Regions from separate parts of the Sporosarcina sp. So3-204 genome, predicted to be linked through region 1. Evidence: riboswitches for the same ligand, from Rfam matches in the RefSeq annotation. Region 1 holds a riboswitch; each other region holds the start of a gene.
What was found. Region 1 has a riboswitch for thiamine pyrophosphate ahead of thiD (bifunctional hydroxymethylpyrimidine kinase/phosphomethylpyrimidine kinase). Riboswitches for the same ligand answer to the same signal wherever they lie in the genome.
Positions count from the first base shown of each region.

Region 2: linked by a shared signal. The riboswitch ahead of thiT (energy-coupled thiamine transporter ThiT) and the one ahead of thiD (bifunctional hydroxymethylpyrimidine kinase/phosphomethylpyrimidine kinase) in region 1 are both predicted to bind thiamine pyrophosphate.
Region 3: linked by a shared signal. The riboswitch ahead of AC3RV6_RS06155 (IS3 family transposase) and the one ahead of thiD (bifunctional hydroxymethylpyrimidine kinase/phosphomethylpyrimidine kinase) in region 1 are both predicted to bind thiamine pyrophosphate.
Region 4: linked by a shared signal. The riboswitch ahead of AC3RV6_RS13085 (3-oxoacyl-ACP reductase) and the one ahead of thiD (bifunctional hydroxymethylpyrimidine kinase/phosphomethylpyrimidine kinase) in region 1 are both predicted to bind thiamine pyrophosphate.

Region 1 covers NZ_CM176485.1:3,632,426-3,636,587, forward strand. Annotated here, with positions in the region: gene AC3RV6_RS17965 (DUF3238 domain-containing protein) at 1-378, opposite strand, end outside; gene thiE (thiamine phosphate synthase) at 438-1,064, opposite strand; gene thiD (bifunctional hydroxymethylpyrimidine kinase/phosphomethylpyrimidine kinase) at 1,090-1,926, opposite strand; TPP riboswitch at 2,002-2,107, opposite strand; gene AC3RV6_RS17980 (hypothetical protein) at 2,385-2,534, opposite strand; gene AC3RV6_RS17985 (hypothetical protein) at 2,713-2,862, opposite strand; gene cysK (cysteine synthase A) at 3,248-4,162, shown strand, end outside.
Region 2 covers NZ_CM176485.1:3,083,921-3,088,082, reverse strand. Annotated here, with positions in the region: gene AC3RV6_RS15315 (DEAD/DEAH box helicase) at 1-522, shown strand, start outside; gene map (type I methionyl aminopeptidase) at 590-1,336, opposite strand; gene AC3RV6_RS15305 (magnetosome magnetite crystal formation protein family) at 1,454-1,795, opposite strand; TPP riboswitch at 1,876-1,977, shown strand; gene thiT (energy-coupled thiamine transporter ThiT) at 2,085-2,642, shown strand; gene AC3RV6_RS15295 (tryptophan-rich sensory protein) at 2,658-3,401, opposite strand; gene AC3RV6_RS15290 (M3 family oligoendopeptidase) at 3,562-4,162, shown strand, end outside.
Region 3 covers NZ_CM176485.1:1,281,716-1,285,877, reverse strand. Annotated here, with positions in the region: gene AC3RV6_RS06165 (YfcC family protein) at 1-1,234, shown strand, start outside; partial or broken gene AC3RV6_RS06160 (SDR family oxidoreductase) at 1,387-1,559, opposite strand; one part of gene AC3RV6_RS06155 (IS3 family transposase) at 1,653-2,542, opposite strand; one part of gene AC3RV6_RS06155 (IS3 family transposase) at 2,542-2,818, opposite strand; TPP riboswitch at 2,951-3,056, opposite strand; gene AC3RV6_RS06150 (cation-translocating P-type ATPase) at 3,153-4,162, opposite strand, start outside.
Region 4 covers NZ_CM176485.1:2,665,923-2,670,084, reverse strand. Annotated here, with positions in the region: gene AC3RV6_RS13095 (transposase) at 1-461, opposite strand, end outside; gene AC3RV6_RS13090 (formate/nitrite transporter family protein) at 817-1,587, shown strand; gene AC3RV6_RS13085 (3-oxoacyl-ACP reductase) at 1,732-2,496, opposite strand; TPP riboswitch at 2,560-2,658, opposite strand; gene AC3RV6_RS13080 (sensor domain-containing diguanylate cyclase) at 2,895-4,162, shown strand, end outside.

The sequences.
Region 1 (4,162 bases):
GAAAGTCCCGTTACGAAATACGTTGTACTCATCAACATCCTCAATTTCTTCCCATGACAAGGCAATTTGTTCTTCTGTGACAATGGTTGTCATGACAAGGGACTGAAGGGGATTCTCGACATTACGCTCCTCGGCAAAAGCTGATGTTTGAAGAGCAATTACATCGACAACCACATCGTTCACAACACGCTCAACTTTATAATTATAAAGCTTTGCATGTTTAAAATCCCCGTCACCAAACTCAGGCACCGTTCCTTCATAAAGTAAGGTTCCATCCCTGTAAACATTGTACGTTCCACCAATATCATTCCATTTAAAAAATATGATATGTGCTTCATGATTAACCATTTGCACTTCAAAAGGTTGTCCGACTACCATTTACAAGCCCCCTTATTTTTTGAAAGTTTGGTCCTAAACCTACTAGCTAACCAGATCCTTTAAATTTCTATCCCTGTTAAAGAAAGCAAGACTTGACCTTTCAAACGACGCGCCGCTTCTTCTACATTATCCGCATTTGTTATCGCAGATATTAAGGAGACTCCTGAAGCACCTGCTTGAATAACGGCTCCAATTTTACGTTCCGAAAGACCACCAATTCCAACCATCGGGAAGCCTGGTAATTGTTCCTTAATTTCTCTTAATCTTTCTGGTCCCACTACGGCTTGTGCATCGTCTTTCGAAGTCGTTTCATAAAGAGGTCCAACACCAATATAATTCGCGCCTGCATCAACAGCCGCAAGTGCTTCTGTTACAGTATGTGCAGAAACACCAAGCACTTTATCTGGACCAATCTTCTCACGCACATCTGCAATCACACCATCATCTTGTCCAATATGAATACCGTCTGCATCAATTTCAAGTGCCAAATCAACATCGTCATTTATGATAAATGGTACTTTATATTCGTTGCACAATGATTTGCATTGAATCGCAAATTCTTTTAAATCACTTCCAACTAACGCTCCAGGTCCTTTCTCACGCAATTGAAAAGTGGTAATTCCACCCTTTAACGCAGATTCCAGAACCTCTAGCGGATTTTTCTCCCCAACGTTTGTCGTACCCATTATGAAATATAATTCTAGTTTGTGGTTAGTCAATAATAACAACTCCTTCTAATGGTTTTTTATGCTCAATACGTCTTCCATACGCCCAATGATTTGTAGGGCCGTGGCCTCCGCCAATATGGAGTCCATCTTCGATTGCTGCATGGATAAATTGTTTTGCGGAAATGACGGCTTCTTTCAATTCTTTGCCATCTGCCAAAAATGCGGTCAAAGCCGCGGCGTACGTACACCCTGTTCCATGTGTGTCCTTCGTTTCAATCCAAGGAGAGCGTACAGAAAAATGATCACCGCTTGCCGACATAAAAAAGTCTTCTGCAAAAGGTGCATCCGTGCGATGTCCGCCTTTAATAATAACGGAATTTGCACCAAGAGCTATTATATGTTCAGCAGCTTTTTTCATGTCTAAATCCGTAATAATTTTAATTCCTGTTAGTACTTCTGCTTCTGGTACGTTAGGTGTCACAATCGTTGACAATGGAATCAATTCCATCTTCAACGCTTCAACCGCAGCATCTTTTAACAAGGATGCCCCACCTTTTGCAATCATAACCGGGTCAATCACAAGTGGCATGCCGTAATTACGAATGGCATCCGCCACGGCCTGAATAATTTCCGTTGAGAATAACATCCCTGTCTTCACTGCGCCTACTTTGAAATCTTCAGTTATGGCATTAATTTGCGCCGTAATTATATGAACATCAATGGGCTGAATTGCCGCTACACCATGTGTATTTTGTGCCGTAACTGCTGTTATAGCAGACGTTCCAAATACGCCAAGTTCTTGAAATGTTTTTAAATCTGCTTGAATCCCAGCACCGCCACCACTATCTGAACCTGCAATCGTTAATGCCACGTTAACCATTTAATGCCACGCCCTTTTCTTATAATAAAAGCCGCCTCCTCTCAACATCGGGAAGCGGCTACACTCTTTTATTCGTAAAGGGCATACCCACTTCCCTACGCCGGTATAATCCGGATCAGGTTCCAAGGGTCTGCGCAAATCGCACATCTCGGCCTATACAATGGCTCCCCTAGTGGTTGATTGAAACTATTCGACTATTAACTGACTATATCACATTTTAAAATACTCTGGATAGTTTCCTATTTTATATACTTACCCCCTTGGTAGTTAAATAAACATTTAAAGGATGGGATTGATTGCGTGCTGCATACTTTTCGGCTGGCGTTGAAAGGTTCTCGCTGAGCGTTGCTTACTTTTCGCATAACGTTGCTTACTTTCAAATGAGTGTTGCATACTTCTTGACTGACGTTGCAAGGTTCCGTTTGCATTGCATACTTTCCGCATAACGTTGCTTACTTTCAAACGAGTGTTGCATACTTCTCGGCTGGCGTTGCAAGGTTTCGTTTGCGTTGCATACTTTCCGCATAACGTTGCTTACTTTCAATCGAGTGTTGCATACTTCTCGGTTGGCGTTGCAAAGTTTCGTTTGCGTTGTATACTTTTCGCATAACGTTGCTTACTTTCAATCGAGTGTTGCATACTTCTCGGTTGGCGTTGCAAGGTTTCATTTGCGTTGCATACTTTCCGCATAACGTTGCTTACTTTCAAATGAGTGTTGCATACTTCTTGACTAACGTTGCAAGGTTTCGTTTGCGTTGCATACTTTCCGCATAACGTTGCTTACTTTCAATCGAGTGTTGCATACTTCTTGACTAACGTTGCAAGGTTCCGTTTGCGTTGCATACTTTCCGCATAACGTTGCTTACTTTCAATCGAGTGTTGCATACTTCTCGGTTGGCGTTGCAAGGTTTCATTTGCGTTGCATACTTTCCGCATAACGTTGCTTACTTTCAAACGAGTGTTGCATACTTCTTGACTAACGTTGCAAGGTTCCGTTTGCGTTGCATACTTTCCGCATAACGTTGCTTACTTTCAATCGAGTGTTGCATACTTTCCCACCGACGTTGCAAGGTTTCATTTGCGTTGCATACTTTCCGTATAACGTTGCTTACTTTCAAATGAGTGTTGCATACTTTCCCACCGACGTTGCAAGGTTCCGTTTGCGTTGCATACTTTCAGCATAACATTGCTTACTATGCTAATTTTATAGGAAACCACGCGACGTACTTGAGTTTATCACGTTAACTCGACATAAAAGGTAGGAATAATATGTTTTATTTTGCTATAATGAAAAAAAGTTGAAATTGAGAGGATGATTATTGTGCGTGTTGTGAATAATATTGCGGAGCTAATTGGAAATACGCCGCTCGTTAGGCTGAATCGATTGCCAGATGCGAACGGGGCCGCGGTTTATGTGAAGCTCGAGTCTTTTAATCCGAGTAAAAGCGTGAAGGATCGTGCCGCTTATAACATGATTGTCCAGGCAGAAAAAAGTGGGACTTTAATAGAGGGTGCCACAATTATTGAGCCAACCTCTGGAAATACAGGCATTGGACTTGCGATGAATGCAGCTGCAAGAGGGTATCGTGCAATTTTCGTCATGCCTAATAATGCGACGATTGAACGTATTAACTTGATGAAAGCTTACGGTGCAGACGTTGTTTTAACGCCGAGTGCAGAGAGGATGCCGGGTGCAATTGCGAAGGCGAATGAAATTGCTGCGGGTATCGAAAATAGTTTTATCCCGATGCAATTTGAAAACGCGGCAAATCCTGATATTCATCGAACGACAACAGCAGTTGAAATCATTGATGCTTTGGAATCAATTGATCGAAAGCTCACCGCTTTTGTTTGTACGTCGGGCACAGGCGGAACGGTTACAGGCACCGGGGAAGCACTCAAAGCATATGATGAAAACGTGACTGTTCACGTTGTAGAGCCTGCAGGTTCGCCGGTATTATCTGGTGGGCAACCTGGCAAACACAAACTTGTTGGGACGAGCCCTGGTTTCATTCCCCCAGTGTTAAATACATCTGTCTATGATGAAATCTTCCAAATTAAAGATGAAGAAGCATATGAAACTGTACGTAACGTGGCCGCGAAAGAAGGTATTCTTATCGGCCCTTCAGGCGGTGCCTCTATATACGCGGCACTTGTCGTAGCAAAACGATTAACACCGGAGGACACAGTAGTCTGTATTGCGCCTGATTCTGGTGAGAGATATTTGTCCAGTGAT
Region 2 (4,162 bases), 550 kb from region 1:
TCAGGAGAAGTCGTTCAGTCATTTATCAAGACACCACTACGTGATAAAACGGATATACTCAGAGGGCTTTCACATATAGAAGGAATAAGGGCATTAGCTTTTGTTAGTAATGTTGATCAAATTAGAATGAAAGAAATGAAACTTCAATATAATAAAGCACCAATCATCGTTCTACATTCCAATATGCGTGCTAACGATAGACAGCAGGCATTGGAAAGTTTCCGAAAAGGAGAACACAGAATTTTAATTGCGACTGATCTTGCGGCACGTGGGCTTGATATAGATGGACTATCACATGTTATTCACGTTGATATCCCACGTACTGTTGAACAATACTTGCATCGTTCGGGAAGAACTGGTCGAGCAGGAAAATCAGGTGAAGTATTGGCTTTATTGACGCCATCAGAAGAACGTGATTATCGGAAAGTAACAAAAGGAATAACAACGGTAGAGAAAATCTGGCGTAACGGTGCGCTTCAGACGGCAGGACCGAATAAAGAGAGACCTAGAAATAAAAAATAATTAAAAAGGAGTCGTTGCAGAACTCTCTTCTTGAGGATTTCTGTAACGACTCTTTTTTGAAAATTAATTAGAGTTTTGTTAAAATAATTGGTTCGCCTTTTGTAACGATAATCGTATGTTCAATTTGTGCAACAAGTGAATTATCTGGCGTAACGAATGTCCACCCATCATCTAATTCAACGATACTTTCAGCTTTCTGTGATATGAAGGGCTCTACTGCAAGAACCATACCTTCTTTGAGTAGTGTTTTATCCCAAGGATCATAATAGTTAAGAATATGCTGAGGTTCTTCGTGTAACGACTTTCCGATACCGTGGCCGGTAAGATTTCGAATGACAGCAAGTCCATTCTTCTTGGCTTCACGCTCTACCGCTTTTCCAATGCCGCTTAAACTAGATCCGGCTTTCACTTTTGTCATTGCGATATCGAATGCACTTTTTGCAACATCACATAATAGTTGTTTTTTAGCATCTGGTGTTCCAACTACAAAAGAGATACCAGTATCGGCAAAATATCCTTCAAAAGAGCCTGAAACGTCTATATTGACGATGTCTCCATCTTTTATGATACGTGAACCTGGTATGCCATGTGCGACTTCATTGTCGACGCTGATGCATGTATAGCCAGGGAAGTCATATTCAGCGATAGGGGCTGAGAGCGCACCTTTGTCTTCGAATAGACGTCCTCCAATTTCATCGATTTCTTTCGTTGTCATTCCGGGTTTAGTCGATTCTTTCATGGTATCCCGGATTTCAGCGACTATTTTTCCAATCTTTTTTAGACCTTCAAAGTCTTGATCAGTTTTTGCGATCATGATGCTCAAATCCTTTCTTCCGCTCATTTTATTTCATCTTATACTATATCACATGAGACAACACAAAAATGCCTACTTTAACTTAAAAAAGTAGGGAGTTTGTGTTGATAATTTTCATTACTTCAGTATTTTAACTCCTTGAAATACATTCCAAATTAGGATGACCAAAAATAAAAGGCCATATAAAATTGTGAATATAAATGGAGCTATACTTAAAAGGTCAAATTCACCAGTCATTATGGAAGTCATTCTACGTTCGACTGAAAATAATGAAATTGAAAAAATAATAAAACCTAAAATTAATACAATAGCAGGAAGTAGATGTGAAATAAATGAACGTTTTGCATGTATTTTAACTTCTTTATCATCAGTAACTAAATAAATGATAAAAGGCAGTAGTAAGGGGAAGAAGAAAAAACTAAAATAGCATAGCGCGGATAATAATTTATTGTTTGTCATAGTGTCTTCGCTCCTATACAAGTAGTATAGAGTCAGCTTGCTTAATAGTTGGTGGTCTTATACAATATAGGAAGAAGTAATTAACCCACAAGGGGAGCTTTATTAGCTGAGATAGGACATTATGTCCTGACCCTTTAAACCTGTAAGATAATTCTTGCGTAGGGATGTGGATGGAAACCGGTATGAAATAACGAGGGTATTTCCCTGACTTATTTTAGACGTCCCATTCAATCTGGGATGTCTTTTTTTATTCCCAAACCCCTGCGTAAAAGATAGGGAGAGAAATTTATTGGATAGAAAACGTTTACTTTTTTTACTAGAAGTTGCAATTTTAGGGGCTATCTCGTTGATACTTGATAAGATTGGCTTTTCGTTTCCACAAGGTGGTGCGATTACACTTTCGATGCTACCTATAATCGTCATGGCTTTTCGTTGGGGACTTGCAGGTGGGGTATTAACAGGATTTGTTAGTGGTTTATTACAAGCGATTACTGGTGGAACTGTTTTTACACCACTCCAAGCGTTCCTAGATTATTTTGTTGCTTATCCGCTCGTAGGCGTCGCTGCGTTGACGGGAAGCTGGCTAGTTAGAAGTCGGTTAAAAGGCAGCAAAAGAGGGGTAACAACTGCCATTATCGTTGGAACAGTATTAGGTGGGATCCTTCGTTACATCATTCACTTTATAAGTGGTATCGTTTTTTTCGGAAGTTACGCACCCGAGGGAACGCCAGTTTGGAAGTATTCACTTATTTACAATGGTTCTTATATGATTCCAGCAACAATATTATCAGCAATGGTTGCTGTTTTCTTGTTTACAACAGCCCCACGCCTCTTGAAACGTACATAGAAAAATCGCCAACCCTTATTGGGAAGGCGATTTTTCAAACTTGTCTTGTTTGATTAGAAAAAAACTTATCCCAATAACTGCTGTTAAGAATAGGGCTACAGACGTTACAAACAATGAATCAAAACCATTCTTTACTGCAATTCCAATGAAAGTCCACATGAATACGCAGTTTAATGGTATATCTTTATGGTGATATAAGAAATGTAGTGCTATTGCAGCTGCAACGGTTAAGAAAATAACAGTCCAAAGGGAAATACTTACGCCCCAACCGCTCCATTCCCAAAGTGTTAGAACATAATTCATATTTTCAATAAATAAAATAATAATCCAGCCTAAGTAAAGTGAAATAGGAACTCTTTGCAAAAAGCGGTTTTCAGTTTTTGGATACGTAAAGTACAATGCCGTTAAAGTTGCCAGAAGTGCAGCCATTACAACAATCGACCAATTAAAAAAACCATAATGCCAAAGCAAAATCCAAAAGACGCTGAATAAGGAACTAAAATTAAAGTAAATCGATCTTTTTTTCATAATAGGCAAGTTGATCTTCCCTAGATTGGTCCAAAAACCATATAACCAGATAGCAAGGAATGTATGAATAATTCCCCAAATGATAAAAGTGTAGTTTGATGGTGTGAAAAGTACTGGAAGTCTATTGGCTATTTCAACTGTCGTTTTTCCATTTAGTGGTACTAAATTAGCAATTAAATAAAAAGCAACCATAGTAATAAGCGAAAGGGTCATACTAATTAATCGTAGCATTTTCGAATCCTCCTATAGCATAGTATACAGAGGAATCGCCTGTTCTGCGCTGGAAAGTATGAACCTTTCGTCACAAAGTGATTTTTTTGGTAAATAGATGATTCATGATACAATGAAGATGTGTATTTAGAAAACTTAGAAAGATAAAGGAGGAAGTCTAATGCAACAAAAATTGTATTCTGATATATGGGATCTTGATGTATTTTTTAAAGGTGGAAGCAAGTCCTCAGAGTTAAGATCACATCTTGATAAATTAGTAGCAAACATAGATTCTTTAGAGAAAGAAGCGATAAATTTTGAGGTTCCAACGATTAAAGAGGAACAAAGTAAAATTGCTCACTTAATTGAAAGAATTAAAGATGTCGCACTAAATCTATCGCAAGCAGGCGCGGTGATCGGCTGTTTTCTTGCGGCCGATATAACTGATAAAAAAGCGCTAATACTCGAAGGAGAAGTCAGTGAAATTGGTGCGAGATTTACTTCTGCATTACTTAAAATTCAACAGGTACTTTCAAAAATTGATTCAGCTATATGGGAGCAACTTATTAACTCAGTCTTACTAAAAGAATTTAAGTTTGTTTTAAATGAATGGCGTGAAGAGGTTAAGTTAAAGTTATCGGAAGAAGAGGAGAACTTAATTACGTCTTTAAGCATTGATGGTTACCATGGCTGGGGACAGTTATATGATCAACTTGTTGGTGAAATTAAGATAAAGACCATAGTTGACGGTGAAGAGAAAACTTTATCAGTAGGACAGGCGG
Region 3 (4,162 bases), 1.4 Mb from region 1:
ACAAACTCCTGTAGGTATCGGTGATTTTTTAACAGTCATTCCTAGAGGATTAATAAGTGCTGGTGAAGTTGTCTTTTTCACATTTATTATTGGTGGTATGTTTGTAGTTTTACGCAGAACAGGTATTATCGAAATTGCTGTTGACAAATTGGCTAGAAAATTTGCTGGAAACAATATAATACTAATCCCTACATTAACTGTAGTATTCGCAATAATAGCAACACTTATTGGTACCCCTGAATTATCACTTGTTTATATCCCAGTTATTTTGCCGTTAATGATCGCCTTAGGTTTTGACTCTATCGTTGCTGCCGCCATTGCATTAATCGGAACTGTTGTTGGATTCACAGCAGGCGTGTTAAACCCTATTAATACAGGATTAGCACAGAAGATATCTGGAATTCCTGTATTTTCAGGTATGGGTTATCGGGCGATTATTTTCGTTGTTTCAGTCTCAGCCGGTATATTTTTTATTATGCGCTATGCGAAAAAGATTAAAAAAGATCCAACACAAAGTTTTGTATATGAAGATGATGTAGAGAAAAGAAAACTTTACCTTGGTAATAATAAAAAATCAGAGATAGTTAAGATGTCAAACAGACAAACTTATGCTTCTTACGCAATACTCTTATTCTTTGGTATATTAGTATACGGGGTTCTTAATCTTGGTTGGTTTATGGTCGAGATGGCTGGACTATTTATCTTTATGGGAATTATTGTCGGTTTTATTGCAGGTCTAAATACAAAAGAAATATGTGAAGGATTTACGCAAGGCTTTCGCGATGTACTTATGGGTGCCATCATTGTCGGTTTAGCTAGATCAGTCGCTGTCGTACTAGAGGATGGACATATTTTGGATACGCTTGTCCATAGTTTAGGTTCAGTTGTTGGTGGATTTCCCGCAGTACTAAGTGCTGTTGGCATGTATGTCGCACAATTACTTATCAATTTTGTAATTCCATCTGGGAGTGGTCAGGCGTTAGTAACAATGCCGATAATGGCTCCATTAGCAGATATTATTGGTGTTACTAGACAAACCGCAGTACTAGCATTCCAGTTAGGTGACGGATTTGCACATATTCTTTATCCAACTTCAGGTTACTTTATGGCTGCTTTAGCAATTGCAGGAGTCGCTTGGCAAAAATGGGTTAAATTTTTCTTACCACTATTTTTCGTTTGGTCAGGTATAGCAGTTGTCTCATTAATAGTTGCACAAATGATTAATTGGTCCTGAGAACAATACACTTTAACATAAGATTATAATTAAAAACATTATCGGCTTACATTTTATTAAAATGTAAGCCGATAATCATTATTAGAACACTATTATATAGTTAATCTTTCGTACAATTACCCCATTACAAACCCACCATCAACATATATCGTCTACCCAGTTACAAACTTAGCCCAATGCGAGGCTAAAAATAACACTGGCCCGCGACATCGTCTGGCATCGCAAGTCGACCTAAAGGCGTTTGTGAGATAATTAAGTCCTTCACATCTTCCTTCGTATACTTACTCGCATCTGTCGGATAAACTAAGCCCGGCGCTACACAATTTTCCATCAGCTCACTCAAATCCTTTGAATGAAAATAAAAAAACCGCCCCCCTAGACTGCCATAGCGATATGAGACACACATAAAACACCTTCATTAGGCTGCTTCTACACCATATTCTTTTGGTGTAAGGTAGCCTAATTTTTCTTGGATACGCTCTTCGTTATAATAATTTAAATAGGTAATTACTCGCTCAATTACGTCCTGATTATGTAATGAATTAAATTTAACATATTGAAATTCCTCAGACTTCAAGTTCGAATGAAATGATTCAATCACCGCATTGTCCCAACAGTTTCCTCTACGTGACATACTACTGACGAGGTCGTTATCTTTAATACAAGCTTGATACGCATACGATGTGTAAACACTTCCTTGATCTGAATGCACAATTACACCCTCCGGGTGATTTCGTACAGCCAGTGCCTCCTTTAGCGTGTCAATTACAAGTGGTGTCTCCTGGTGATTGTATAATTTGTAAGCCACAATTTCATTATTAAATAAATCCATAATGGTCGAAAGGTATTTTGTAGTATTGCCATACTGAATATATGTAATATCCGTTACCCATTTCTTGTTTGGTTCACTAGCCGTAAAGTTACGTTTAAGAATATTAGGAGCAATCACAATGCTTTCTCCTTGGGATTTCCACTTCCGTTTCGGCTTGATTCGACACTGCAAGTGATGCTTTTGCATGATGTCCTGAACTGTATTCCGATTTAATTCTATTTTATATTTTTTCTTTAGCAAAGCCTTTATTTTTCTGTGGCCATTCCGATACTTAGTAATTTTACACAGCTCTATAATGGATTCCTCTTCTACCGAAAGTGGCTGATTGACTCCTTGAATACGCCATCTATAATAGTTTGCCCTTGGTACTTCTAATGCTGTCAATATAGCTGTAATCGTATACTTCTTTTTAAGTTTTTCAACAGTTTGTAGAACTATTTCTTTTTCAACCCTCTTTCGATCTCCATGTACTTTTTTAGTATTTCGTTCTCCATTTTCAAGTGAGATAATTGACGTTCTCGTTTATCGTCTTCACTCGCTAACACTGGACCATGACCGTATGCATACTGTTTACCAATTGGTTGATCAAATCGATAAATTTCATTCCTACGGTACCATGTCATCCAAGTCTTAATCTGTGAAACATTTTTGATTCCGTGCTTCTCCATAATTTCCTTGTTTGTCAATTCACCACTTAATTTATCTTTTACAACAGCCCATTTAACTTCACTTGAATATACGTTTTTGCCCATGCAAAAACACCTCCGATGTAAGTACTTTTTACAAGTGTACCACGCCGAAGGTGTTTTATATTGTCTCACTAATTCAGGTTAGCCCACCCTGATTAATATCAGGAAGCGGACTCTAATTGTTTGCGTTTTAAAAAACAGGATAACACACTTCCCTACGCTTGTATGATCCAGATCTGGTTCAAAGGGTCCGCATATAAATATGCGTCTCAATCTTTTAAAGACACCCCTAGTTCCGTTAAAATATTTAATTTATATTCAAATTTATGCTTAACACATATCAGTGCACTAAACAAAATTCTTAAGATTGAAAAGTACTGAATACTAATTTTTTTTGTTATTTATTTTTAAATAGCTTAACCACTTCATTCACAATGATTGGCAATAGACTTAGTAAAGCAATCGTCAGCCAATTTAGTGCGTCAAGTGATTGAACACTGAAAACTTCTGCAATGGGACTGATTGAAACGATAATTACTTGTAATACAATGCCTAATAATATCGAATAAATTAAAAACTTATTTTTAAATAGACCTGCTTTAAAAATTGATTGATTCATCGATTTAAAGTTAAGTGAATGAGCAAGTTGCGAGAAACTCAGTGCGATAAATGCCATCGTCTGTCCGTGGATAAGCGCATTTTCTGGAATCGTTCCTGAAAACATCGATAGAAAACTGCCCGTATACACCCCGGATGAATAGATCCCAATCATAAACGCAGTAAGCGTAATCGCACCGATTAGTATGCCATTAAAAATGATAAACGCAATGGAACCTTTGAAAAAATTTTCACTTCTATGTCTTGGCTTTTCTTTCATTACATCAGACTCTTCTGGATTTACACCGATTGAAAGTGCCGGGAATGTGTCTGTAACAAGATTTATCCAAAGTATATGAATTGGGCGTAACAACATTGGCCAGCCTAATAAAATTGCAGTAAATAAGGCAATAATTTCTCCTAAATTACAGGACAACAAGAAAATAATAGAATTTTTAATATTGCGGTAAATCGTACGCCCTTCTCCAACCGCTTTCACAATCGAAGAGAAATTATCATCTGTCAATACCATATCTGCCGCGCCTTTTGCTACGTCTGTCCCTGTTATACCCATCGCAACACCAACATCAGCAGCTTTCAGTGATGGTGCATCGTTAACACCGTCTCCCGTCATTGATACAGTGTTTTCTCCTGCTTTAAGCGCTTGTATAATTCTCACTTTATGCTCCGGTGATACACGTGCATATACATTTAGATGGTCACCTTTTTCAATTAACTCGGCATCTGTCAGTATATCAAGTTTTTTCCCTTCAATAACTTGTGATTCCTCAGTAGCAATGCCAAGTTCCT
Region 4 (4,162 bases), 970 kb from region 1:
TTAAATGGAGCACGATCACGCGCTTCAACATGTGTTGCATCAATAGCTATCGTTTCATCTGATACGAAACCTTCTGTTATCGCTTGGAGAAGAAGACGTTCTTGAACGATTTCTAAAGTATCAGATTCGCTAATGGATGCAATCATACGGGAATAGGAAGCTTCCGATGGAATCTCATCAGATACTAAGAATCCACAATCAACCTTAAACCGTAAATCTGTAGTGAGACGCTTTACAAGGTCCTTAATAAATGGAATGCGTTCGGTGATTCGAATAACCAACGAATAGATCATAGCAGAATAATTAAGTGATTGTTTAGGTCCAAAACGAGACTTTTTCATCATCACGTCAAGGATGGGATGTATGTCAATAACCGACAAAATCGAATTAAATCGATGGGTAGGTTCCAAGTCGAATAAAACTTGCATGTCAAACAGGCTTTCTTGTCGTATAATAGGCATAGAGCATTTCTCCAGTCTGTTAATGTGTGTGTGGTAACTCTCATTATACAGGATTTGGGGAGGTGCTCTATTTTTTTGTGATTTAACACCTAGAGCCCCAAGGGCTCAGAAATATGAAATTGATTCAATTATAAAAAATAGATTTAATTAATCCACTAGCCTTGAACTGTGTGAAACTGTTATGATTAGTCAGTCTGAGATACATTTTGAATTAATGTTATAAAAACTATTATGGTAAAGGTTAATACTCTTTGTCCATATAAAAAAGTAAAGAGGGCATACTAATTGAATCCCTCAAAACAGTTTCAATATGGAAAATAGCAAGAGATGCCTTTGATAACCGAAGGGGAATACTATGAAAGCAACACTTACTATTTTAGGGGATACAGCTTCTCTAAAAGTTCAACAATTACATACGAGTAAAAGAAGATATCTAATTCTAACTATGATGGGGGGATTTTTCGTAGGTCTGGGTATTATCCTAATTTTTTCAATAGGTGGTTTACTTGGACCTACTGGCTTTGCTGGAACAAAAGTTATTATGGGAGCAGCATTTGGTATTGCATTAAGTTTGGTTTTGATGGCTGGGGCTGATCTTTTTACTAGCAATAATATGATTATGACAATCGGTACTTTATCCAAGAAAACAACCTGGTATGAGACAATACAAATTTGGGTATTTAGCTATATCGGCAACTTCATCGGGTCTGTTCTCGTTTCGGTACTCTTTTTCTATTCTGGGCTAGGTTTTGGAGAATTTGCTGACTATATTAGTACTGTGGCAAGTGATAAAATGACGACGCCGTTCGTAGAATTAATTTTTCGGGGGATTCTTTGTAATATTCTTGTTTGCCTAGCAGTTTGGTGTGCTTATAAACTTAAAGATGAGACTGCAAAATTAATCATAATTTTTTGGTGTTTATTTGCCTTTATTACATCAGGTTTTGAACATAGTGTTGCGAATATGACTTTGTTATCAATCTCGTTAATGGTTCCACATCCTGAAACAGTATCCTTGGTAGGAATGGCGGCAAATTTAGTACCAGTTACAATCGGCAATATCATTGGTGGAGCTATCTTCGTTGGTGCAGTTTACTGGTTCGCTAATTCCGGAAAACAAACTTGACGTCTGTAGGGGGAGTATAAGTTTATAATTTGGTTAACGGTAATGGGTCTTGCTTTCTACTCAAATAAATTACAGTCCTTATTTGTAGCGCAAGATCCATTACGTTATCCATTTCCTAATAAATGGAGCTATTATTATTTAAATTTAATTCATTACCAATCCGCCGTCAACGACTAAGTTTTGACCGGTTACTGAACGGCTCCAAGGAGAAGCAAAGAATAAAATAGCATCTGCTACATCTTCTGGTGTCGTGATTCGACCAAGTGGCGTACTTTCTTTAATTATATCAAACACGAAATCAGGAGTTGCAGCACTGGCGTCTGTTTTTAATAGCAGTCCACCTGAAACCATATTCGTCGTAATCCCGTTAGCCCCAAGTTCCTTTGCCATATTACGTGTCATCCCAAGTAGTGCGGCTTTACTCGTATTATAGTCATGGTAGGGTACTACAGGGTTTTGAAATAGGTTTGTTCCGATATTGATAATTCGGCCGAAGTTAGCGTTTGCCATATCCTCACGTCCAGCTTGCAATGTGTTTAATGTAGCTTTAACACTGCCTTCAAATTGACTATTGAAATCTTCCCAGCCAATTTTATCTAATTGTTTACGTGCATCGCCATTAAATGAAAAATTTATTAGCGCATTATTTATGATTGTCGTAATAGATTGTCCAAAATGGTTTTTAGCTTCCTCGAACATCGCCTTAACTTCATCTGTATTCCTGACATCTGCTCGAATTGCCAAAGCCTGATTTCCGCCAATTTCATCTACAACTCCATTGGCTTTATCCTCACTATTAAAATAGTTTACAATAACCTTTGCACCTTGTTTCCCGAATGCCTTCGCTACTGCGGCGCCAAGTCCTCTACTTCCACCTGTTACTAATACAACTTGATCATTAATTTCCAATTATTCCAGCTCCCTTTTTTTAGACACAAAAAAAGACCACTAGAAAGTGATCAGCATATACAAATTACGTATCTGCCACTTTCCTCCGCCGGTATCACCCGGATCAGGTTCAAAGGGTCAGAGTTTCCTCTTCTCAGCCATATGGCTCCCCTAGTGATCTAACATATTTTGTTTCATTATAAGTATATCATAATCTTTTGAAAGTCATGAATGAATAATATATTTACCTAATCTATGATATTCAATACAAATTAAGTAAATTCAATTGTATAATAGATATGTAAAGGCTATTAATAAAAAGATTACTAAATAATTGTGTGAATAATCGTAATTAACTCGTCTTTATAAATATATTTATTTTACTTTCTAATAAATGGTCGAAGGAGATATTCATAATAATGAAGTTGTCACTTAAACATCTAATATTGATGGTCGCATTGCTTTCGGTAATATTAACACTTTTTAGTAGCATTACCGCCGGATATCGTGTGAACCAAGAAAATTTAATTGAAAATACTTTAGAGAAAAACCGTGTTTATTCTCAGAAATTAGCAAAAACAACAGATGATTACTTGGGAACTACACTGCAAACATTGGGTTTCAGTTCAAAAGAGATTGCAAGATATTTAGAAAAAGAGGATAGCGATATCCTATTGGAAAATGAGGCTGAGCGTTTATTAAATCAAACAAATTCATTTAATTCCGTTGTCATTACTTCAAATGAAGGAGAAGTTATTGCGGCATCTCCTGAGTCCCTTGGTATAGTTGGTAAGCAATTAAGTTCAGTTGGTGGACTACAGGCATTAGCTGAAAGGAAGCCTTTAATTTCAAAACCCTATATTTCAATTACAAATCGTTTAATTGTATTTATATCACAACCAATTTATGATAATGAAGGGAATTACTTTGGTTTCGTAGGTGGTACGATCTATTTATTAGAAGATAATATTTTAAATATCTTGTTGGGAGAACATTTCTATCAAGATGGATCCTATGTGTATGTGGTCGATATAAATGGGCGTATATTATATCATCCGAAAAAGGAGCGCATAAATGATATAGTGAAAGAAAACCCTGTTATTGATGATTTAGCAAATGGAATTAGTGGTTCCAAAAGAGTCGTTAATTCTGAGAATACAGATATGTTAGCTGGCTATACTTATATGCCTCATGCAAAATGGGGTGTCGTTTCCCAAACACCTACAGTAGTCGCTTTACTTCCATCAAATGATATGAGAAACGAAATGATTATAAAAACATTACCTTTTTTACTGATTTCTTTTATTATCATTATCTTTATTTCAAATAAAATCGCTTTTCCATTGAATAAACTGGCGCATTACGCCAGGGGAAGCATGAAAAAAGATAGACTTGAAGAAGTTAAAAATGTGAATGCGTGGTATTACGAAGCTATTCAATTAGAGCATGCGCTCGTCAATAGTCTTATGTTCTTTAGAGATAAGGTTAATTACTTTATTCATGAGTCAACTACAGATCCTTTAACTGGTTTAGTGAATAGGCGAATGATAGATGAACTAACGAAAAAGTGGTTGTTAGAAGAAACACCTTTTGCGGTCATATTATTTGATATTGATAGATTTAAGCGGGTTAATGATACGTATGGGCATAATGTTGGCGACGAAGTATTGAAATACCTTGCTGAAGA